2 regions of the Shewanella sp. SM55 genome follow, and region 2 is predicted to be linked to the other one. Evidence: predicted binding sites of a transcription regulator. Region 2 holds the regulator's gene; the other holds the start of a gene.
What was found. The regulator ArgR, encoded in region 2, controls arginine synthesis, uptake and breakdown. The targets are predictions, from matches to a motif close to ANTGAATANNTATTCANT.
Positions count from the first base shown of each region.

Region 1: the regulator ArgR is predicted to act here: its motif matches at 1,809-1,826, upstream of argA (amino-acid N-acetyltransferase).

Region 1 is NZ_JAKKRS010000019.1:37,003-41,430, reverse strand. Features, by position in the region: gene coaBC (bifunctional phosphopantothenoylcysteine decarboxylase/phosphopantothenate--cysteine ligase CoaBC) at 1-245, opposite strand, end outside; gene radC (RadC family protein) at 368-1,045, shown strand; gene rpmB (50S ribosomal protein L28) at 1,167-1,403, shown strand; gene rpmG (50S ribosomal protein L33) at 1,410-1,583, shown strand; gene argA (amino-acid N-acetyltransferase) at 1,906-3,225, shown strand; gene L5L91_RS19915 (PH domain-containing protein) at 3,345-3,863, shown strand; gene rarD (EamA family transporter RarD) at 3,911-4,428, opposite strand, start outside.
Region 2 is NZ_JAKKRS010000003.1:185,873-190,300, reverse strand. Features, by position in the region: gene L5L91_RS06210 (thiol-disulfide oxidoreductase DCC family protein) at 1-389, shown strand, start outside; gene mdh (malate dehydrogenase) at 493-1,428, opposite strand; gene argR (transcriptional regulator ArgR) at 1,723-2,193, shown strand; gene L5L91_RS06195 (NAD(P)-dependent oxidoreductase) at 2,341-2,973, opposite strand; gene L5L91_RS06190 (LysR family transcriptional regulator) at 3,080-3,982, shown strand; gene L5L91_RS06185 (Dyp-type peroxidase) at 4,055-4,428, opposite strand, start outside.

The sequences.
Region 1 (4,428 bases), on a different contig from region 2:
GCGAGTTCTATATGACCCATGGCTGCTTCTGCTGCGGGGTCGAGCAAGCTAGATGCCACTGGATGTCCAGACAACGCTTGCAGCGTCAGAGGCGTGATAAATTCCATCGCACTTTGGCTCATCACCACGCGCACATCAAAACCACGCTCTTTCAAGCGACGTACTAAATCAGCACTTTTATAGGCCGCAATACCGCCGCCAATGCCCAGCAGGACGTTTTTATTTGTCAGACTCACAGACATCATCCGAGATAGAAATAATGCCGGCAACAATATCACAAAGCGGTGAATTTTAGTGACTATCCCAGTTCAAAAAATCTCGTCCATACTCAGTAAAGTGAAAATATGTGAGATGACAGGGAGGTCGCATGGGGATTAAAGATTGGCCTGAGGGCGAAGGTCCCAGAGATAAACTGTTACAAAAAGGAGCTGCGCATCTCTCGGATGCTGAATTACTGGCAGTATTGCTGCGTAACGGTTTAGCTGGATTAAACGCGGTTGACCTTGCTAGGTCGCTTATTTGCGAGTTTGGCGGCCTCAGAAACCTGCTCTGTGCCCCAAGAAATCAGGTGTGTCGACTTCCGGGCGTAGGACCTGTAAAATACGCCCAGCTTCAAGCTGCGGCCGAATTAGCGCGGCGTGTAGCGCAGGAAAATCTGCAAAGAGGTCAGGTTTTGACAAATCCCGATTTAACTCGGGACTATTTAATGCGACAATTGGCCGATCGCTCCTATGAAGTGTTCGCAGTTTTACTGCTGGATAGCCAGCATAGAGTGATTCAATTTGTCGAATTATTCCGCGGCACAATAGACTCAGCCTCAGTATATCCACGTGAAGTGGTGAGCTTAGTGCTGGAGAAAAAGGCCGCAGCAGTTATAGTTTGTCATAATCATCCGTCTGGTATTGCCGAGCCCAGTCAGGCTGACCGACGAATAACTGAGCGATTAAAAAATGCGTTAGCAACCATAGACGTATCCTTGTTGGACCATATGGTTGTAGGTGATCGAGAGATAGTTTCTTTTGCAGAACGAGGCTGGATTAATTAATCTAACACTTGATCTTCACTCTGTGATCGTGTATAAAATGCGCCCTCTTTGTGCCTCGGGCGACGGCCATACGAGGCACATTAATGCTCGAGCGTTAAAATTGTTTTTGGAGAAGATTGACATGTCAAGAGTATGCCAAGTTACTGGCAAGAAGCCGATGGTTGGTAACAACCGTTCGCATGCAAAAAACGCGACCCGTCGTCGTTTTTTACCTAACCTACAAAACCACCGTTTTTGGTTAGAAGAAGAAAAGCGTTTCGTACAGTTACGTGTATCTACTAAAGGTATCCGTCTGATCGACAAAAAAGGTATCGAAGTTGTTGTTGCTGAACTTCGTGCCCGTGGCGAGAAGGTATAATAGATCATGGCTAAAGCTAAAGGTAATCGTGAGAAGATCAAATTAGTTTCTACAGCTAAGACTGGTCACTTCTACACAACTGAAAAAAACAAGCGTAACATGCCTGAAAAAATGGAAATCAAAAAATTTGATCCAGTTATTCGTCAGCACGTTATCTACAAAGAAGCCAAAATCAAGTAATCCTTGGTTAGTGTTTCGAGAAAAGCCCCTTATTTAAGGGGCTTTTTTTTGCATTTTTTTAGTGGCTAGTCATCAAGTTGAGATAATTGCCTCGCAAACTGATGCCGCTGAATCATCCCCTGTGAAGTTAAAAAAGTGTGAACACTTACTGAAAATATAAAATAGTGCAGTTCTAAGCACTTTAAATCATCAAATCTGCACTTTAGTGAGAATAAATTCTTTATATGTGAATTAAAATGCAATACCATACGCGAAAGTTAGCGATTCATTCCTGGTGTGTCATAGTGACGCTGCCAGCTCAAAAATGAGGTGTAAATAACGCGTGCGTACCACTGAACTGGTTGATGGATTTCGTCATTCTGCCCCCTATGTTAATGCCCACAGAGGTAAAACTTTTGTGGTCATGCTGGGTGGTGAAGCTTTGGCTCAAAATCAATTCCGCGCCATCTTAAATGATGTCGCCCTGCTGCACAGTTTAGGGATCAAAGTGGTGTTGGTATATGGCGCTAGGCCGCAGATTGATGCTGCATTAGCCGCCAACGGTATTGCGCCTGCCTACCACGACGGTGTGCGTATCACGGATGAAGATTCGCTCAAAGTGATTAAGCAAGTTGCGGGTGCACTGCAATTTGATATCACAGCGCGTTTATCCATGAGTTTAAGTAATACGCCGATGCAAGGTGCGCAAATTAACTTAGTGAGCGGCAACTTTGTGATTGCTCAACCACTGGGTGTGGATAATGGTGTGGACTTTTGTCTGAGTGGCAAAGTGCGTCGTATTGATGTGCAAGGCTTAAAACGTCAGTTAGATAATCACTGCATCGTATTGATGGGGCCGATTGCGGCTTCGGTTACTGGTGAAAGCTTTAATCTCACCGCCGAGGAAATCGCGACTCAAGTGGCAATTAAGCTCAAAGCCGACAAGATGATCGGCTTTAGCTCACAGAACGGTATTCTCGATCGTAATGGCGATGTGATTGCCGAGTTGATGCCAAATGATGCGCAAAACATCATGAACAAGCTGGCCGAGCAAGGGTCTGCTTGTGTTGGCACTATGGCGTTTCTCAAAGCCAGTATCGATGCTTGCCGCAATGGCGTACCGCGTTGTCATTTAGTTAGCTACCTCGAAGATGGCGCCTTGTTGCAGGAACTGTTTTCTCGCGAAGGGATAGGCACGCAAATCGTGACTGAGAGTGCCGAGCGTTTACGCTGTGCGTCGATCGCTGATATTGGCGGTGTACTGAACCTTATCCGTCCATTGGAGGAGCAAGGCATTCTGGTGCGTCGTAGCCGTGAGCAGCTTGAGATCGAAATCGAACAGTTCATGTTGATTGAACGCGATGGTTTAGTGATTGGTTGTGCTGCGCTCTATCCTTTTGAAGAGGACAATGCGGGTGAGTTTGCTTGTTTGGTGGTGCATCCTGATTATCGCGATGCCGATAGAGGGAGCTTACTGCTGAAGAACATTATCAATCAGGCCAGAAACCGTGGTTATTCACGATTGTTTGCATTGACAACTCGGAGCATTCACTGGTTCTTAGAGCATGGTTTTGTGATTGAAGATGTTGAAGCACTGCCGCAGAAGAAGAAGCAGTTGTATAACTATCAACGCCGCTCCAAAATTCTCGCGCTCGATCTTTAAGCCGTTCTAAATCAATCCAATCAATGTCAGCCTAGTACTCATATTAGCGCTGGCATTTTTATCGACATAATATGTCTTTGTTGGCAGATTAAGGCTTCACTGCACGGGAGATACTGCCAATGAGTCCTCAATTTTTTGAACTCGCCCCTTTAACCCAAACCTCTATCTTCAGTTTTATCGTCTTATTGCTCGGTTTAGCGGGTATCTTACTGATGTTATGGCTAAAAAATATGCCTAAGATAGCGAAGTCGGCGAGTTTAGGTATATTGCTGGTGGTGATGGGCGGATTTTCTTGGGTCTTCTATCAATCGAATAGCGCCGAATTAGTGTTAACCGATACAGAGCTCACATTGGATGTTCCCTTCTATAAAGTGCAGTTATCCCGCGTGGATTTATTGCCCGCCGAGGCACGCATAGTCGATTTGCAACAAGAGGCAGATTTAACGCCGAGATTTAAAGCCAACGGTATAGGCATGCCAGGATTTCAATTGGGTTGGTTTAATCTACAAGGGAAAGGCAGGGCATTTTTGGCGATAACAGATAAATCGCAGTTAGTGTTAGTGCCAACGACTAAAGGCTACAGTTTATTACTGACAGTACCGCAAGGGAGTGAGTTTTTAGCACAGTTACAAAAGTAATCATCATATGTCATCACTTCTGCAACTGTGTATCGGCGTGATAATGCTTACGCCGTCTTGCGTTTATAGGCCATATCTAAGGTAAAGACGAGTAGCGCGCTCCAGATAAAGCCGAAGGTCACGCCTTTTTCGGCATCGAAGGGCTCATTGAACAGACTCACCGCGAGGATGAACATAATACTCGGGCCAATATATTGGAAAAAGCCGAGCATAGACAATGGAATACGTACCGCTGCCCCTGCAAAACACAGCAAAGGAATGGTAGTCACTATCCCAGCCGCCATTAACATCAGATTCAATTGCCAATCGTTAGTCAGCATGCTCGCCGTGGCAGTGTCTAAGGTTGCGACGAGATAAATCAGCGCTACCGGTAATAACACTGCGGTTTCGACCAATAATCCGGCCTTAGCATCCACATTGACCTTTTTTCGCAGCAGCGCATAGAAACCAAAGGTGCCCGCGAGTGCCAGTGAGACGATGGGAATTGAGCCAAAAGAGATTAACTGGATCAATACGCCAGCGCTGGCGAGTGAAACCGCAAACCATTGCAGTTTACGCAATCTTT
Region 2 (4,428 bases):
GGATTTTTTACGATGGGAATTGTCCATTATGTAGCGCCGAAATGCGCCAACTGAAAGCGCGCGATCCGAAGAACTTGATTGCGCTTGAGGATTTAAATGCGCCAGACTTTAACGAGCGTTTCAGTCATATCGATAGAGACTACGCTAATACGATTCTTCATGGCGAAACCGCAACGGGCGAAGTGTTACTCGGGTTAGATGTCACTTGTAAAGCGTGGGCACTGACAGGCACACGCGCTTGGATCCAACTGTTACGCCTGCCCGTGATTAAAACTGTGGCCGATTGGTGCTATCTCAGATTTGCAAAACACAGATATCGCATCTCCTATTTACTGACGGGCAAAGCCCGCTGCGACGATAATTGCCAACTGCCCACTAAGCGCCGCTGATCGACTGAATTAGCTTAGTAAAGTGTAAAACCTAGGCATAAAAAAACGGAGCTCAATGGCTCCGTTTTTAATTCGTCATAATCTAAAAAGATTATCCGAAAGATTATTTAACGAAATCAACGCCTAGTTTGATATCGCCTTTCAGCGTATCTAACATAGAATCACGAGCGTTAGCTTCGAATGCACTCACTTCACCGTAAGGCAGTACTTTTTCAATACCGTTTTTGCCTAACAGCACAGGTTGTGCGAAGAATTCAGCATGCTCGCTGCCGCCGTCAACATAGGCGCATTCAACGATGTTAGCTTCGCCTTGCAGACCACGAACCAGAGACAGACCGAAACGGCAAGCCGCTTGACCCATAGACAGAGTCGCGCTTCCGCCACCGGCTTTAGCTTCAACCACTTCGGTACCCGCGTTTTGGATGCGAGTCGTCAGACTTGCCACTTCTTCGTCAGTGAAAGTCGCGCCTTCAACTTGAGACAGTAATGGCAGAATGGTCACGCCGCTGTGGCCGCCGATCACATTCACTTTAACGTCAGCAACGTTCAGGCCTTTTAATTCGGCGATGAAAGTTTCAGAACGGATCACGTCTAGAGTCGTGATACCGAACAGACGGTTCTTATCGTAAACACCCGCTTTTTTCATCACTTCTGCAGCGATAGCTACGGTCGTGTTGACTGGGTTAGTGATAATGCCAACCAAAGCCGTAGGGCAAGTTGCCGCTACTTTTTCGATCAGGTTGCGAACGATACCCGCATTGATATTGAACAGATCAGAACGATCCATACCAGGCTTACGCGCAACACCAGCAGAAATTAGAACAACGTCAGCACCCACTAGGGCAGGCGTTGGATCTTCACCAGCAAAACCTTTGATTTCAACAGCAGTTGGAATGTGGCTCAAGTCAACCGCAACACCCGGAGTAACCGGTGCGATATCATATAGAGACAATTGTGAACCCGCAGGCAATTGAGTTTTTAACAGTAGGGCAAGAGCCTGGCCGATACCACCAGCAGCACCAAGTACAGCAACTTTCATAGTTATCTCCGTTATTTCTCGGATATGTGTGACATGGATCTAATTTGCGTTGGCGTCACATTACTGGAATGTCACAACAATTTCAATTATCCCTTAGTCGTGGGACAAAAGAATTCCGGAATAACGCAGAAGCAATGTAGAACAATTACTCAAATTGGGATTTTTACGCCCCCTACAAACGCTTAACCACTGGGACTTAGTGAATTTTTATTCAACCAATCTGGTTATTTGTTGACAATTTTTCTAAAAATATTCAAAATGGGCCTGTTTTTTTGAATAACGAATAATAATATTATGCAAACGACCAAGAATCAGGATGACCTTGTTAGAATTTTTAAGTCGATTTTAAAAGAAGAGCGCTTTGGCTCTCAGAGTGAAATCGTCACCGCCTTGCAAGCTGAAGGCTTTGGTAATATTAACCAATCGAAAGTGTCACGCATGCTCAGCAAGTTCGGCGCAGTGCGGACTCGCAACGCTAAGCAAGAGATGGTGTATTGCTTACCAGCCGAATTAGGCGTACCCACCGCGGGTAGCCCGCTGAAGAATTTGGTACTCGACGTCGATCACAACCAAGCTATGATCGTCGTGCGAACTAGCCCTGGTGCCGCGCAGCTTATTGCCCGCTTGTTGGATTCTATCGGTAAACCAGAAGGCATTTTGGGTACGATTGCCGGTGATGACACTATCTTTATTTGCCCATCGAGCATCCAAGATATCGCCGATACCTTAGAAACCATCAAATCTTTATTCAATTATGCAGAATAAAAAAACAGGTCAGTGAGCTGACCTGTTCTATTTTATCTGTACATTTTGAAGTGCTATACCGCGCTGGTTATTTGGCCATTGTCCCGATTACGTTACACATTCAAGCACAATATCTAACTCACAATCTCTAACTCAACTATAACGATATCAGTAAGCCACACTGATGCGCTGGTTTGGGTGAGCGCCCTTTTCGGCTTCATCTACCATGGCTTTTGCGTAATCGGTTACAGAGATACGGCTTTGACCATTAGCATCGGTAAAGAAGCTGTCTCCACCAAGACGGTACGGGCCTTCACTCTCACCGGGATAAATCTCAGCCGCTGGGCTCACAAAGGTCCAATTGATTGCCGTTTGCGCCGCACGGAATACCTTCAAGGCTTCACCCTGAGCTAACGCCTCATCTTTATATGCTGCAGGGAAATCTGGACTAGAGACCAGCGTCACACCCGGCGCCACTTCTAAACTCCCAGCACCACCGACCCACAATAAACGTGACACGTTAGCGTTAGGCAGCACATCCAGTAAATGCTGAACCGTACTCGCCACTAGACCATGATTTTGTTGGGCACGGCCACCAACGGCGGCAATCACGACATCTACGCCAGCAAAGGTATCGGCAACCAATGGCTGCTCTAAATCCACGGCACGTACTGCCACGTCAGCCACGGATAACTTACTTGGATCACGCACTAACGCTATCACTTGATGTCCACGACTCTGTGCTTCTTTTAAAATTGCACCACCGATCCAACCCGTTGCACCTAAAATTGCGATTTTCATTTCATTGTCTCACTCAGATGATTTACATTGGATCCAGTTTACTTGCAGTTTTTCACCTAATAAACATCAATAATTGAGCATGATTGTTTCAATATAGGATACTAATGTGGATAAAATTGCCGCTATACGCAGTTTCGTCGAAGTCGCAAACTGCGGCAGCTTTACCAAAGCTGCCGAACATTTAGACCTCAGCCGCCTGCAGGTTTCCCGTCATATTCAAGAAGTGGAGCAGTGGTTGAGTTTACGCTTATTACACCGCACCACGCGCAGCGCCAGCTTGACTTTGCAGGGTGAGGAAGCGCTACAATTTTGCCAGCGGATCTTAAGTGAAGTTGCGGCCATGGAGAGCCGTGCCCACAGCCATAACAGTGAACTGGTAGGCAGTATTCGTATCGCTACGCCTATTGGCCTAGGGCAGCACAGTCTGTTTGATGTCGTCGATCGCTTTATTAAAATTCATCCTAAGGTCAACATTCAACTGGTAATGTCGGACAGTTTTGCGCAATTGGTAGATGAAAGAGTCGACGTGGCGCTACGTTATACTGAGCAGCCCGATGAGAATCTCATAGCTCGGCGTTTGATGACCATAGATGCGGTACTTTGCGCGGCGCCGAGCTATCTTGATAGCGCAACGCCACTCCTCGAACCCATTGATCTGCTGGCCCACAACTGCCTCATACACTCAGTGCAACAAAACTGGTCTTTTCTAAAAGAACTACAAGCCGAGCACGTCAAAGTTACAGGGAATCTTAGGGCTAACGATATGGGAGTGTTGGTCAGTGCGGCGCTACGTGGACATGGCATAGTGCGGTTACCCTGTGACTTGGCTAACCAATACCTTGCCAGTGGTCAGCTCAAAGAAGTCCTACCCGAATTTACGACACCAGGCCAAACCTTGTGGGCGGTATATTTGTCCCGCAGTTATCAGCAAAATCTAGTGCGCGCTTTTATCGATTTCACCGCCCTGCAATGGCAGCTCGATATCAAAAAATGGGTTCCCGCACATTAGCATAAAAAACGCACTTAGGCGTTAGCTTAAGTGCGTCTCGATTGATACTAATCCGGCTTGATTATAGAAAGCTTATTCGTCGAACTGCAGCATAAAATCTAGTGCGGGGGCAAAGAAAGATGAACCTGTCATCGCCTTAGTAAAATGCATCAAGTGATCATGATTGCCTTCGCCATCACCAAACATCATGCTATGCAGCATCTTTTCAAAATGTTCTGGCGTGCGGCAGTTAGAGATAAACATTAATCCCTGCTCCTTCAGCGAACCATAGGGCATACTCTGACGCAGGATCTCCATTGATTTACCATCGGCATCTTTAAGATTAACGCGCTTGATATGGCTGGTCAGTGGCTTATCTTCAGATTCATACTCGATATTATCTTGCTTAGTACGGCCGATAATATCCTCTTGTTTTTTAACTGGTAATCTATGCCACTTACTCAAGT